Regions from separate parts of the Geodermatophilus sp. DSM 44513 genome, predicted to be linked through region 1. Evidence: predicted binding sites of a transcription regulator. Region 1 holds the regulator's gene; the other holds the start of a gene.
What was found. Region 1 encodes LexA, which represses DNA repair genes until DNA is damaged. Its sites were predicted from a motif close to TCGAACANNTGTTCGA; they were not measured.

Region 1 (7,182 bases):
TGGCGGGTGCTGCGCACGGTCACGTTCCCGGTGATCGCGCCGGCGCTCATCGCCGGCTCCATCCTGGTGTTCGTCAGCGCGGCGGTCATCTTCGGTCCGGTGGCCATCCTGGGTGCGCCCGTGGGGTTCCAGACGATCCCCACGGTGCTGTTGAGCCTGATGCAGTTCCCGCCCCGCATCGAGGCGGCCGCGGTCATCTCCGTGCCGATCTTGGTGATCATCGCGGGCCTGCTCGTGCTGCAGCGCTGGCTGACCGGCGGCAAGCGGTTCACCGTCATCGGCGGCAAGCCCGGCCAGCAGGACGTCACCCGTCTCGGTGCTGGCGGTCGGGCGCTCGGGCTGACCTTCTGCTCGGCCGTCGTGCTGCTGAGCATCGTCCTGCCGTTCGGCGTGCTCCTGGTGACGTCCTTCCGCGAGGCCCTCGGGCGGCCGCTCGGCTGGGACAACTTCACCCTCACCGGGAACTACGAGCAAGTGTTCGGCCGCCCCCTGATCACGGCTGCCATGGGGAACAGCTTCGTGCTCGCGGTGGGCGGGACCGTGCTGGCGCTCGCCGTGGCGCTCCTGGCCGCATGGCTGGCGCACCGGACGCGGGCGCACAGCAACGCCCTGATCGCCCCGGTGATGGCGGCACCGCTGGCCTTCCCCGGTGCCGTGCTCGGAATCGGCTTGATCATCGCCTACGCCGGCACGCCGTTCGGGCTCGGCGGCACGCTCACCATCCTGCTCATCGCCTACGCCGGCAGCGCCCTGCCCTTGTCCTACGCCTACGTGCACGCCGGCATGGGCCAGATCGGCGCAGAGGTCGAGGAGGCGTCGCGGAGCCTCGGTGCGTCGTGGGTGCGCACCTGGCGCCGGATCACGGTGCCCCTGCTCCGACCGTCCCTGCTGGCGGCGGGGCTGCTCAACTTCGTCCTGCTGTTCCGCGAGCTGGAGATGTCGGTGTTCCTCTACACCGGTGCCAACCCGACGGTCGCGACCGTCCTCTACAACCTCGCCAGCGAGTCGCTCTACCAGCGCGTCGGTGCGCTCTCGGTTGTGATCCTGCTGATCAACATCGTGGTCACCGTGATCGCGATGCGGCTGCTGGACAGCAGACCCGGCGAGTCGCCGTCCCGGCGTCGCCGCCGTTCCCCGTCCGTCGCCCTCAACACACCCCCGGAGGAAGCCGCATGACCGCCACCGTCCCGGATCTCGGCAGTGGAGTGCACCTGCGGTACGAGACCCCGCACATCGCCGTACTGACGCTCGACAGCGAGCCGGCCAACACCTTCAGCTGGGAGAGCCGGCGGTCGTTCATGCGGGCGCTGGACATCCTGGACGCCGACGAGGACGTCCGCTGCCTGGTCATCACCGGGAAGGGCCGGGCGTTCACGGCCGGTGCTCAGCTGCGCGAGGACCAGTCGATGACCGACGAGCAGCTCACCGACTACCTGGCCGAGTTCGGCAGGGTGCTCAACGGCGTCCAGGACTTCCGTGCGCCGGTCATCGCAGCGATCAACGGCGCCACGGTGGGTGGAGGCCTGGAGTTCGCTCTCTGCAGTGACATCCGGATCGCCTCGACCGAGGCCTTCTTCGTCGCCGCCGGGGTCAACGTCGGGCTCATCGTGAGCTTCTGGCGGCTGCCACGAGTGGTGGGCCTCGGCGCGGCCAAGGAGATCCTGCTGACCGGGGCGCGCTACACCGCAGAGCAGGCACTCAACTGGGGACTGGTCACCGAAGTGCACGAACCGGCGGACCTGATGCCGGCCGCGCTGGCCAAGGCCCAGCGGATCGCGACGCGGGCCCCGTTGTCGGTCGAGGTGACGAAATCCGCGGTGACGCAGGCCATCGAGATGGACTTCGCGGAGGGGCAGGCGCTGCAGACCCAACGCTTCCTGGAGATGTTCCGCACCGACGACCACCAGGAGGCGCTACGGGCCTTCTTCGAGAAGCGGGACGGCGACTATAGGCGCCGATGACCCGGCCGCCACACGAGGCGGCCGCCGACCCTCCGGGCTTCGGTGGCCGCCTCGTGCCGGTCCCGCGACACGTCGGCAGACCGGCACGGGTCAGACCCGGCGCAGCACCGTGACCACGCGGCCCAGGACGGTGGCGTCGTCGCCGGGGATGGGCTCGTACGCCGGGTTGTGCGGCAGCAGCCACACGTGCCCGTCGCGCCGCTTGTACGTCTTCACCGTCGCCTCGCCGTCGATCATGGCGGCGACGATCTCGCCGTTCTCCGCCGTCGGCTGCTGGCGCACGACCACCCAGTCGCCGTCGCAGATGGCCGCCTCGACCATCGAGTCACCGCTGACCCGGAGCATGAACAGGGTGCCCTCGCCGACCAGCTCGCGGGGCAGCGGGAAGACGTCCTCGACGGCCTGCTCCGCGAGCACCGGGCCACCGGCGGCGATCCGGCCGACCAGCGGGACGTAGGTCGGGGTGGGGGCCTCGTCGGCGCCGCCGGCCGTCGCGGCGGTCGGTGCCGGCGCGCCGGGGACCTCGCCGGGCAGCCGGACGTCCAGCGCCCGCGGCCGGTTGGGGTCGCGGCGCAGCCAGCCCTTCTTCTGCAGCACGCTCAGCTGGTGGGCCACCGAGGAGGCCGACGAGAGCCCGACGGCCTCGCCGATCTCGCGCACCGACGGCGGGTAGCCGCGTCGCTCGATCGAGTCGCGGATCACCTCGAGGACGCGCCGCTGCCGCTGGGTGAGCCCGTCGCCGGCCTCGCCGCGGTCGGGGAAGGTGCGCACCGACGCGGTCCCGGCCGTCCCGGGCGCACCGGCGGCCGCGCCGGTCCGGCTCTCCGACGCCCGCCGCGGCGGGCCGTCGCCTCCCCGGGCCCCACTGCCCGACGTCCCCCTGCTGCCCGCCACGTCTCCTCCTCGCCGGCCGTGCCGCCACGGCCCGTGTCCTGCGCCCGGTGTCCCGCGCCCGGTCGCCCTGCGCCCGCCCGGACCGGTGACCCGGGGGCCGGGGCGGACGGGTGTCGGACGGAACGGTAGCGCCTCGGGACCGGTACTCCCAAACACCTGTTCGAAGTGTGCGCGGCGTCGGGTCGACCCCGTCGGCGGGATGCGGTAGACATCGCACAGACGTTCGATCGAACACGCGTTCGACGCGCTGGGGTGTGAGGAGGAGGCTCGTGGTGGACGTGCGTCAGGCCGTGCTGGAGTTCGACGCGGCGGTGCAGGTGCCGTGGCGGCCGCTGCTGGGGTCGGGGGACGCGCGGTGCGCACCCGCCCGGGCGGTCGGGGCACCCGGACCGGCGCGGTCGCCGGCCGGGTCGGTCCTCCCGGGCAGCGGCCCGCGGGTCGCCGGGCACCTGCGGCCGGTCCCCGACCGGCCGGGTGTCCCGGGGCCCCGCGCCGCGGTCACGGCTCCCGCCCGCGGGGCCGGCCGGTCACCGGCCGTCGGCAGCGTCCCGCCGGGTCCGCACCGGGTCCGGCCGGGGGGACGGGCCGTGACGTCGGGGGTGGGGTCCGCGGGCGCCGTCCGCGGCGGGTGCGTCCCCTCCGGCGGGGCACGTCTGCGGCTGACCGGGCGCGGGCGGGCGCTGGTGCGCGCCCTGGTCCTGTCCGGCGCGGTCGCGTTCGGCGCCTGGGTCGCGCCGGTCGTCGGGGGTCACCCCGGTGGGGAGCTGCGGCTGGCCGGTGGGGACAGCGTCGTGGTGGGGGAGGGGGACACCGTGTGGTCGATCGCCGGGGAGCTCGCCGGCGGGACCGGGGACGTGCGTGCCGTGGTCGACGCGATCGAGGAGCTCAACGACCTCGAGGGCTCGGTCGTCGTCCCCGGCCAGGTCCTCGCGGTGCCCTGACCAGGGGCCGGAGGTGGTCGGGAGGGGCGGCTCGGTCGAGGAGCGACAAGACCGCCCGGCCAGGTTCGTCAACCCGTCGTGCCGAGTCGCTCACCCGCCGTCGCAGGTCGCGGACCTACCGTCGGGTCCGTGTCAGCCACCCCCGGGCGCCGGGCCGCCGTCTTCAGCTCCCCGTCGCAGAACGTCGAGGTCCTCGTCGAGGGCACCTGGTGGCCGGGGTCGCTGCTGGGCTGGCGGCACGACGGCAGCGGCGCGTGCGAGGTGTGGGTGCGGGTGGCCGTGGCCGGTGCCGACCGCGAGGTCTGGACCGACCTCGGCGAGGTCCGGCTGCCCGAGGCCGACCCCGCGCCGGTGCTCGTGCCCGACGCGCCGGCGGCGCTGTCCCTGGGGCTGGCCGAGGAGCTGCTGCCGGGCGCTTCGACCGCCCCGCGGGTGTCCCTGAGCGAGGCCGCCGCCCGGGAGCAGCGGGCGGCCGGCGTCCTCCCCGGGTCGGGTGCCACGGACCGGCGCCGCCACGGCGGCCAGGTGACCGCCCAGCTGCCCGCCGTGCACGACGCGGCGGCCGCGGCCGGCCGGCACCGGGCCGGGGCGGCGGCCGGCCGGCACCGGGCGGTCGACACCCGCCCGCAGCCGGAGGCGTCCCCCGCGGGGGAGGCCGCCGGGTCCGACCCCGGCGACGCGACGGTGCTCATGCCGCGCGCCACCGGTCCGGACTGCCTGACCCGTCCGCTGCGGCTCGGGGACCGGGCGTCCCGTCCCCGCCCGGTCCGCCCCGACGGGGTGCTCCGGGCCTGAGCCCGGAGCGGCACCCGTCCGCTGCTGCACCCCACCCGCGTCGCCCGTGCGCCGGCGCGGGAGGAGGCGTGCCGTGGGGCCGGTGGGACAGCTGTGCCGGGACGGTGCGGACGTCGTCCCGCCGGGCGACGCGCGTGATGTCGGCTTGCAGATCTAGTGGGGACCGGCCTAGGCTTCCCCTACATCTAGTAGTCGTACCGCTGTGAGTCGTCCACAGGCCGGTCCTCAGGTCCTCCCCACGACGTCCACCGGATGTCCCCAGGGGGGTCCACAGCCGGCCGTCCCGATCCGTCGCCCGACCGCTCCCGGCGGTCGCGGCGGCAGCCGGGGCGGGACCCCGTGGCGGGGCCCGTCGGGAGGGGAGGGACCGCGTGCGCTGCCCCTTCTGCCACAACCCCGACAGCCGGGTCATCGACTCGCGCGAGGCCGACGAGGGGGCGACCACCCGTCGCCGCCGCTCGTGCCCCGCGTGCGGCCGCCGGTTCACCACGGTGGAGGAGGCCGTCCTCGCCGTCGTCAAGCGCAGCGGGGTCAGCGAGCCGTTCGCCCGCGGCAAGGTGGTGGCCGGCGTCCGCCGTGCCTGCCAGGGCCGGCCGGTCGACGAGGACCAGCTGCAGCAGCTGGCCCAGCAGGTGGAGGACGCCATCCGGGCCTCCGGCGCCGCGGAGGTGCCCAGCCACGAGGTGGGGCTGGCCATCCTGCGGCCGCTGCGCGAGCTGGACGAGGTGGCCTACCTGCGCTTCGCCAGCGTGTACCGGGCCTTCACCTCGCTTGAGGACTTCGAGAAGGCGATCACCGAGCTGCGGGCCCGGCACGTCGCCGCCGGCACGCCCCCGCTGCCCGGCATGCAGGACCCACCACCCCGCCGGCGGGGCGGGGGGCGCAGCAGCGCCTCCTCCGCCGGCGGCTGAGAAACGTCAGCAGCACCGGCTAAGAAGGGTGCGGCTCTTCCCCAGCCGCCTCTCCGACCAGCACCGCACACAACCCAGGGAGAGCTCGTGACCGAGACCGAAGACCGCCTGTCGGGCCGTACGCGTCGTACCGCCAAGGCGCCGACCAGGGGGAGGGGCCTGAAGGTCAAGCGGGTCTTCACCACCGCCGGGGTGCACCCCTACGACGAGGTGACCTGGGAGCGCCGGGACGTCGTCATGACCAACTGGCGGGACGGCTCGGTCAACTTCGAGCAGCGCGGCGTGGAGTTCCCCGCCGAGTGGAGCATCAACGCCACCAACATCGTCACCACGAAGTACTTCCGCGGCGCCGTCGGCACCCCCCAGCGCGAGACCAGCCTGCGCCAGCTCATCGACCGGGTGGTGCTCACCTACGGCGCCGCGGGCCGCGAGCACGGCTACTTCGCCAGCGAGGGCGACGCCGAGGTCTTCGAGCACGAGCTGGCCTGGATGCTGCTGCACCAGTACTTCAGCTTCAACTCACCGGTCTGGTTCAACGTCGGCACCGCCGCGCCGCAGCAGGTCAGCGCCTGCTTCATCCTCGCCGTCGACGACACGATGGACTCGATCCTCAACTGGTACCGCGAGGAGGGGCTGATCTTCAAGGGCGGCTCCGGCGCCGGCCTGAACCTCTCCCGCATCCGCTCCTCCAAGGAGCTGCTGTCCTCCGGCGGCACCGCGTCGGGCCCGGTCAGCTTCATGCGCGGCGCCGACGCCTCCGCCGGCACCATCAAGTCCGGTGGGGCCACCCGCCGCGCGGCCAAGATGGTCGTCCTCGACATCGACCACCCCGACATCGAGGAGTTCATCGAGACCAAGGCGCGCGAGGAGGACAAGATCCGCGCACTGCGCGACGCCGGGTACGACATGGACCTCGGCGGCCGGGACATCACCAGCGTCCAGTACCAGAACGCCAACAACTCCGTCCGGGTCTCCGACGAGTTCATGCGCGCCGTCGAGGACGGCACGCCCTTCGGCCTGCGCGCCCGCATGGACGGCTCGGTGATCGAGACCGTCGACGCCAAGGCGCTGTTCCGCAAGGTCACCCAGGCCGCCTGGGAGTGCGCCGACCCGGGCATCCAGTACGACGACACGATCAACGACTGGCACACCAACCCCGAGACCGGCCGGATCAACGCGTCCAACCCGTGCTCGGAGTACATGAGCCTGGACAACAGCTCGTGCAACCTGGCGTCGCTGAACCTCATGAAGTTCCTGCGCGACGACGGCACCTTCGACAGCCGGAACTTCGTCAAGGCCGTCGAGCTGGTCATCACCGCGATGGACATCTCGATCTGCTTCGCCGACTTCCCGACCGACCCGATCGGGGACACCACGCGGGCCTACCGGCAGCTGGGCATCGGCTACGCCAACCTCGGCGCGCTGCTCATGGCCACCGGTCACGCCTACGACTCCCGCGGCGGGCAGACCCTCGCCGCGGCGATCACCTCGCTGATGACCGGCACCGCCTACCGCCGCTCGGCGGAGCTGGCCGGCATCGTGGGCGCCTACGACGGCTACGCCCGCAACGCCGACGCCCACGCCCGGGTGATGCGCAAGCACTGCGCGGCCAACGACGCGATCCGCCCGGTCGGCGCCGACGACGCCGACGTGCTCAAGGCCGCCACCGCCGAGTGGCAG
Region 2 (7,182 bases), 1.4 Mb from region 1:
CCGAGCGTGCGGACTGGACGCCGCCGCGGACCCTGACCGCCGTGCTGGTGCCCGAGGCCCGGGTGCGGGGCGCGCTCGGCGTGCTCGACGTGCGCACCCTGCAGGCCGGTGAGGACGCGCCGGGTGCGGAGTCCGGCGGCGAGCGCGCGGTGCTGCTCGTGCCGGACGCCGACGGGTACGCCCGCGGCCAGCTGGTCCGTGCGCTGACCGGGCGGGAGGCCGTCGTCGGCCCGGCCCGGCCGTGGCAGCAGGCCCGGTCGTCCTACTCGCGGGCGTTGCGGGCGGTGCAGCTGGACCTGCGCCCGGACGGCGACCTGCCGGTGGACACCGAGCTGCGGCTGGCCGACCTGGTGCTGCGGGCCGACGGCGAGGCGCTGGCCGACCTGCGCGCCCAGGTGCTGGGTCCGCTGGACGAGCTGGGCCCCGGCCCGCGGGAGAAGCTCGTGGAGACGCTGCGCGCCTGGCTGCTGCACCACGGGCGGCGGGAGCGGGTCGCCGCCGAGCTGTTCGTGCACCCGCAGACCGTCCGCTACCGCATGGGCCAGCTGCGCGAGCTCTACGGCACCCGACTGGAGGACCCGCGGTCGGTGCTGGAGCTCACCCTGGCCCTCGGCGTCCCGGAGGCCTGACCGCGGGCGGTCCCGGCCCTACGCTCGGCGTCGTGCCGGAGGACCTGCGCGGACGAGGTGTGGACCTGCTGGCGCAGGTGTGGCCGCTGCTGACCGGCACCGACGGACCACCGCCGCAGCTGCGGGTCACCGGCGCGACCGGCCTGGCGTCCCCGCTGCCGGTACCCGACCTCGCGGTCGGCTCCGTCGCCGCCCAGCTCGCCGCCGCACGGGTGCTGCGCGAGGACGGCGGCCCGCTGGACGTGGACGCCGCCCACGTCGGGCTCGCCTTCCGCAGCGAGCGGTACGCCGCGGTGGACGGCACGCCGGCCGGGCTGCGCCTGCACCCGCTGTCCCGCTTCTGCCGCACCGCGGACGGCTGGGTCCGTCTGCACGCCAACTACCCCCACCACCGGGCCGCGGTGCACCGGGTGCTGGGCCAGGACGTCGAGGCGGCGGCGCTGGACCGGACGGCCGGAGAGCTGGCCGACGCCGTGGTCGCGGCCGGGGGCGCGGCGGCCGCCGTCCGCCCGGCCGTGGCGTGGGCGGCCAGCCCGCAGGGACGGGCCGCCGCGTCCGCACCGCTGGTCGCGCTGCGCCGCACGGCCGACGGCCCGCCTCGCGCGGTCCTGGTCGAGGGGGTGCGGGTGCTCGACCTGACCCGGGTGATCGCCGGTCCGGTGGCCACCCGCACGCTGGCCTCGCACGGCGCCGACGTCCTGCGGCTGGACGGACCCGCGCTGCCCGAGGACCCGGCCGCCCTCGTCGACACCGGCCCGGGCAAGCGGCACGCGGTGCTCGACCTGGCGTCGGCGGCCGGCCGCCGGACCGTCGAGGAGCTGCTCGGCGCGGCCGACGTCGTCGTGCAGGGCTACCGGCCCGGCGCGCTGGCCCGGTTCGGGCTCGACCCGGCGTCCCTCGCCGAGCGGCACCCGCACCTGGTGGTGGTCAGCCTCTCGGCGTGGGGGACGACCGGGCCGTGGGCGGACCGCCGCGGCTTCGACTCGCTGGTGCAGGCCGCCTGCGGCATCGCCCTGGAGTGCGGGACGGCCGAGGCGCCCGGCGTGCTGCCCGCCCAGGCGCTGGACCACGCCACCGGCCACCTCGCCGCGGCGGCGGTGTTGGCGGGGCTCGCCCGGCGACGGGTCGAGGGCGGCGGGTGGCACGGGGAGCTGTCGCTCGCGCGGACGGCGGCCTGGCTGCTCGCCGCCCCCCGCCGCGCCGAGCCGGTCGGCGAGCCGGCCGACCCGGCGCCGTACCTGCTGACGCTCCCGTCGACGGACGGCGAGGTGACGGTGCTCGCCCCGCCGGGGTCGCCGCGGTGGTCCGCGCCGGCCCGGTTCCTCGCCGCCACCGAGCGCCCGGCCTGGCGCGACCGGGGGTAGCGGCCGCACCCGGGTCAGTCCGGCCGGCGCACCAGGTGGACCCACTCCAGGCCGGGGCGGTCGGGGGCGTCCCGGACCTCCTCGAGCACCAGCTCGGCGGCTGCGAGAGAGTCGGCGATCTCCTCGCGACCGCGGAACCGGAGCGTGGACCGCGAGGTGAGCAGCGCGCCGTCCTCGTGGAAGGCGAAGCTCGACCGGAACGACACGAGGTCGCCCCGGACGTCGGTGACCTCCACCCACGCCTCGACGACCCCGACCCCAGGGACGTCCACCCGGCGCGCCGACCGTTCCCGGGTCCACGTGCGCCAGGCCTGCCGCTCGGGGCGGCGGGTCTCGAAGACGAGGTACCCGCCCGGGCGGAGCGCTGCCCGTGCCGCGGACAGCGTCGCCGCCCACTCCTCGTCGGTGAGGAAGACCTGGGCGACGTTTCCCGTCATGGTGGCCAGGTCGACCTGCAGGGGCGGCAGGGACCGGACGTCCCCGGTCACCCAGCGCACGTGCCGGGCCTGCGGTTTCGCACGTGCGACGTCCAGGGAGGCCGCCGCGGGGTCGACGCCGACCACCTGCACGCCTCGGTCGGCGAGCAGGCACGCGAGGCTGCCGGTCCCGCACCCGACGTCCAGGACGGTGCGTGCGCCCAGTTCCCCGACCAGGGCGACGTAGGAGTCGAGGTCCGACCGCTCGCCCTCGAGGACGTCGTACAGGCGGGCGAGTCTGGGGTCGGCGAAGTGGGCGTCGGGCACGGCGGGACGGGGGCTCAGGCGGGGCGGAGGACGGCGACCAGGAAGTCCGCCTCGGCGGTGAACGGTCGCAGGTCCCAGGTGGACAGCAGCAGGTCCTCCGCCCAGCCGGCCGCGCGGGCGTCGTCCCGGAAGTCGTCGAAGGCGTAGCCGCGGCCGGCCCCGAAGCCGATCACCGCCCGCCCGCCGTCGGCGACGTGGGCACGCAGCCGCGTGAGCACCGCCGCCCGGGTGGACGGCGCCACGAAGGCCATCACGTTGCCGGCGGACACGATGACGTCGAAGGGACCCGCGACGCCGCGGGCGGGCAGGTCGAGCTCGGCCAGGTCCCCGACCAGCCACCGCGGGCCCGGGTGGTCCTCCTCCGCGGCGGCGACGAGCACCGGGTCCACGTCCACCCCGACGACGTCGTGACCGGCGCGGGCCAGCCAGCCGCCGGTGCGCCCCGGGCCGCAGCCGGCGTCCAGCACCCGCGAGCCGCGGGGCAGCATCGCGTCGACCATGCGCGCCTCGCCGGCCAGGTCGAAGCCCTGGGCGGCCAGGTCGCGGAACCGCTGCACGTAGGCGGCCGAGTGGCCCGGGTCCTGCTCGGTGATCCGCACCCACGCGCTCTGCTCGACCATGGCGCCCATCCTCACCCGCACGCTGCGAGCGCGAGGGACCGGCGTCCGCGAGCGCCGCCTCGTGGACCGCGAGGCCGCGCGGACCGGCCGGTCGATCTCGGCCCTGATCCTGGCCATCGCGGCCACCGTCGTCCAGCTCGACGGCCGGCTGCTGACCGGCAACGTCCGCCACTCCCCCGTTGTCCGCGGACATGCGCCGGTGCGGCTCGTGCGGATCAGGTGCCGGGCATGCCGGCGGGCCGCCGTCCGGATGGGCAGCGGCTGGGCGGAGGCGGTGCGGTCAGGTGCGCAAGCGGGTGGCGGCGATGAGGATCTCGGTGCCGTCAGGCCGCCAGGTACGCCATCGATCGTCGATGCGTTCGACGCGGTACCCGTGGTGGACCTTGGTGTGGTGGCGTTCGCAGAGCAGTGCGGAGTTCTCCAGGCTCGTCGCGCCGCCCTGCGCCCAGTGCAGCAGGTGGTGCACGTCGCAGAACCAGACGGGAGCCTCGCAGCCGGCGAAGACGCAACCGGCGTCGCGGAGTTCGGCCGCCCGGCGGATGTGCGGCGGGACGATGCGCTGGGTGCGGCCGACGTCGAGGGGGAGGCCGTCGGGGTCGAGCACGATCCGGGTGATGCCGGCGTCGCAGGCCACCCAGCGGGCGCGGGCTGCGGAGATCGTGGCGCCGGTGGAGGTCTGCGCCGCCCCCGGTGCGGTGTGGCTGCCGGAGAGGTCGGACAGCGGCACAGTGACGATGACCTGGGGCTTGGTGCCCCGCAGGACCGGCAGCTGTCCGCCGGTGAGCTGGTTGTCGGCCAGCTGCACGAGTGCGTCACCGGTGCGCTCGGCGCGGGTGCGCTCGTCGCCGGCGCACCGGGACGCGGCCTGGACGGACTCGAGCGCGGTGGCGACCTTCTGCCCGCCGACGGCGTCGAGGTGCCCGCCGATGGTCCACGTCCCGTCGGGGTGCTGGACGAGGGTGACCGCGCGCTCGGAGGTCGGGTCGGGTTCGGTGCCGTCGGGGTCGAGCTTGGCCAGGTACTCGCCGACTGCCTGCTGCAACTGCCGGTGGGTGCCGACGCAGGCCAGCTGCACGAGGGCGCCCTCGATGGCGCCGACGTCGATGCCCTGTGCCCGCGCCAGATCGACGTTGGCGGGCTCGGCGATGACGGCGATGACCTCGACCTGGTCGGGGCCGATCGATCCCTCGGCGAAGGCGTGCGCGGTGGCGGGCAGCGACTCGAGGACGCGCCCGTGGTCCACCAGGTCGCCGGCCCACGCGCCGGAGATCCGGGGGACGCCGCGCAGCCAGGCCCGGACGTTCTTCGCCCCGTCGTGCTCGCTCGCGCCCCGCACGTCGCTGCGGCGGACCACGCGGGTCAGCTGCGCGTGGACGCGGTGGGCGGCGGTGATGAGGTCGCGCGCCTGGTCGAGCAGCTCGGCATCGCTGAACTCGTCGAGGTCGACGGCGGACAGGGCGTCGAGCGCGGAGGCCAGTTCGCCCACTGCCGTCACCTCCTCGATCCATCGAACTCGTGTTCGAGGATACCGGAGGGAGGGACGCCTGCGCAAGGTGAAAGTCCAGCTCAGAGGCTTGTTTCCGTCAAGATTCGGCCTCTGTGATCGGCTGGTCGGCGACTCGGGGAAGTCCTCGTCGAGCTCGACCACGCGGTAGGTGTGTCGGGTCTGGACGCCGGCCCTACCGAGCCCGAGGCCGCCAGTCCGGCGGGTCGGCGGGGTGCAGGGCGGGGTCGTCGGCGGACAGCGTGCGCACCGGTCCGGGCGGGGTGAGCGGGCCCTCGAAGCGGACCGTGACCCGCCCGAGCCCGCGCCCCCACACCCACCCGGCGCCGAGGTCGTCGTGTCGCACGTCCTGGCCCGGCCACCACCGCGCCTCGGCGGTCACCGGCTCCGGCGCCTGCTCGGCCGGTTCGCCCTCGACCGCGTCGTCCGGCGGCGGGTCGTCGTCCACGGCGAACAGGTCCCCCTGGGCGTACAGCGACAGCCCGGAGACGCCGACGCCGAGCAGCCGCAGCCCGCCCTGCGTGCCGGCCTCGGCGAGCAGCCGGTGCGCCACGGCGGCGATCACCCGCGGGTCGTCGGTCGGCTGGGGCAGGGTCTGGGAGCGGGTGAGCGTGGTGAAGTCGTAGCGGCGCAGCTTCAGCGTCACCGTCCGGCCGGAGTAGGCGGCGCTGCGCAGCCGGCTGCCCACCCGCGCGGCCATGCTCTCCACGTGCCGGCCCAGCACGGCACGGTCGGTGAGGTCACGGGCGAAGGTCTCCTCCTGGGAGACCGACTTGGCCTCGCGCTCGGCGACCACCGGCCGGTCGTCCTCGGCGCGGGCCAGCGCGTACAACCCCGTCCCGTGCGCCCGGCCGGCCAGCGCGACCAGGTCCGACAGCGGCTTGGCGGCGAGGTCCGCGACGGTGGCCACGCCCACCTGGCGCAGCCGCTCGGCGGTGGCCGGCCCCACGCCGCCCAGCCGGGTCACCGGCAGCGGGTGCAACACCGCCAGCTCACCGCCCGGGGGGACGACGACCAGGCCGTCGGGCTTGTCGAGGTCCGAGGCGATCTTCGCCATCAGCTTGGACGTCCCGATGCCCACCGAGCCGGTCACCCCGCCGGTGGCCGCCGCGATCCGCTCCTTGAGGCCGCGGGCCAGGGCGGTCACGCCGTCCACCGACAGGTCCGCGACCCCGCCGGCGGCCAGGTCGACGTAGGCCTCGTCGATCGACACCGGCTCCACCAGCGGCGAGAGCTCGCGCAGCAGCTCCATGACCACGTCGGAGGTGCGCCGGTACGCGGCGAACCGGCCGCCGAGGAACGCCGTCCCCGACGGGCAGCGCCGCCGGGCCTCGGCCGTCGACATCGCCGAGCGCGCCCCGTAGGCGCGGGCCTCGTAGGACGCCGTCGCCACCACCCCGCGGCCGCCGGTGCCACCGACGACCACCGGCCGCCCGCGCAGCGAGGGCTTGTCGCGCTGCTCCACCGCGGCGAAGAAGGCGTCGAGGTCCAGGTGCAGGATGCCCGCCTCCCGCCGCACGCCCCACCTCCCCGCCCGTCGTCGCACTCCATGGTCGCCCGTCCTCCGCACGGGTGAGAGCGGACGCCCCGGAGCCGGATCTCGTTGATCACCGGCGCCCCCGCCTGCCAGTGTCGGGCGGACACCGACCGGAGAGGGGCAGCGTGGAGGTGCTCTTCCTCGTCCTCGGGGCGTTCGGCGTCGGCGTCCTGCTGCTGGCCCTGGTCGTCGGCGAGGTCGGTGACCTCGGTGACGCCGACGGTCCGTTCTCCGTCCCGGCGCTGGCCGCGCTGGCCGGCGGGGTGGGCTTCGGCGGTGCGGCCGCCGCCTCCGTGCTGCCCGAGGAGCTGCCGGACGCCGGACGCGCCGCGCTGGCGCTGGCGGCCGGGCTGGTGCTCGCCGTCCCGCTGGCGTGGGCCACGGTCCGGCTCTCCCGCGGGCTGCGCGACATGCCGACGGCCCCCACGCTCACCCGCTCCGACCTGGTCGGCACCCAGGGCGTCGTCGTGTCCGCCGTCCCCGCGCCGGGCTACGGCGAGGTCCGGCTGGTGCTCGCCGGCCAGCAGCTGAAGTTCGCGGCGAGCAGCGACACCCCGTTGCCCGCCGGCACCCCCGTGTACGTCGTCGAGGCGCTCAGCGACACCGCCGTCCACGTCGTCTCGACCGCACCCGACCCCGGAGGCACCATCCAGTGGACCTGACCCTGCTCATCGCGCTGGGCGGCCTCGCCGTCCTGGTGCTCGTGCTCGTGCTGTTCGTGCTGTCCCGGATCAAGGTGGCCGGGCCCAACCAGGCGTTCATCGTCACCGGCCGGCAGGGCCGGG

Region 2: RTG05_RS22045 (HNH endonuclease signature motif containing protein) is a predicted target of LexA. The motif match lies at 4,864-4,879, and genes of this name have one in related genera.

What each region holds. Positions count from the first base shown of each region.
Region 1 is NZ_CP135963.1:3,155,661-3,162,842, reverse strand. It holds gene RTG05_RS15350 (ABC transporter permease) at 1-1,176, shown strand, start outside; gene RTG05_RS15345 (enoyl-CoA hydratase/isomerase family protein) at 1,173-1,961, shown strand; gene lexA (transcriptional repressor LexA) at 2,052-2,855, opposite strand; gene RTG05_RS15335 (LysM peptidoglycan-binding domain-containing protein) at 3,128-3,796, shown strand; gene RTG05_RS15330 (hypothetical protein) at 3,926-4,591, shown strand; gene nrdR (transcriptional regulator NrdR) at 4,963-5,502, shown strand; gene RTG05_RS15320 (vitamin B12-dependent ribonucleotide reductase) at 5,590-7,182, shown strand, end outside.
Region 2 is NZ_CP135963.1:4,575,885-4,583,066, reverse strand. It holds gene RTG05_RS22065 (PucR family transcriptional regulator) at 1-629, shown strand, start outside; gene RTG05_RS22060 (CoA transferase) at 662-1,993, shown strand; gene RTG05_RS22055 (class I SAM-dependent methyltransferase) at 2,008-2,736, opposite strand; gene RTG05_RS22050 (class I SAM-dependent methyltransferase) at 2,751-3,356, opposite strand; gene RTG05_RS22045 (HNH endonuclease signature motif containing protein) at 3,637-4,842, opposite strand; gene RTG05_RS22040 (DNA polymerase IV) at 5,036-6,379, opposite strand; gene RTG05_RS22035 (NfeD family protein) at 6,523-7,059, shown strand; gene RTG05_RS22030 (flotillin family protein) at 7,050-7,182, shown strand, end outside.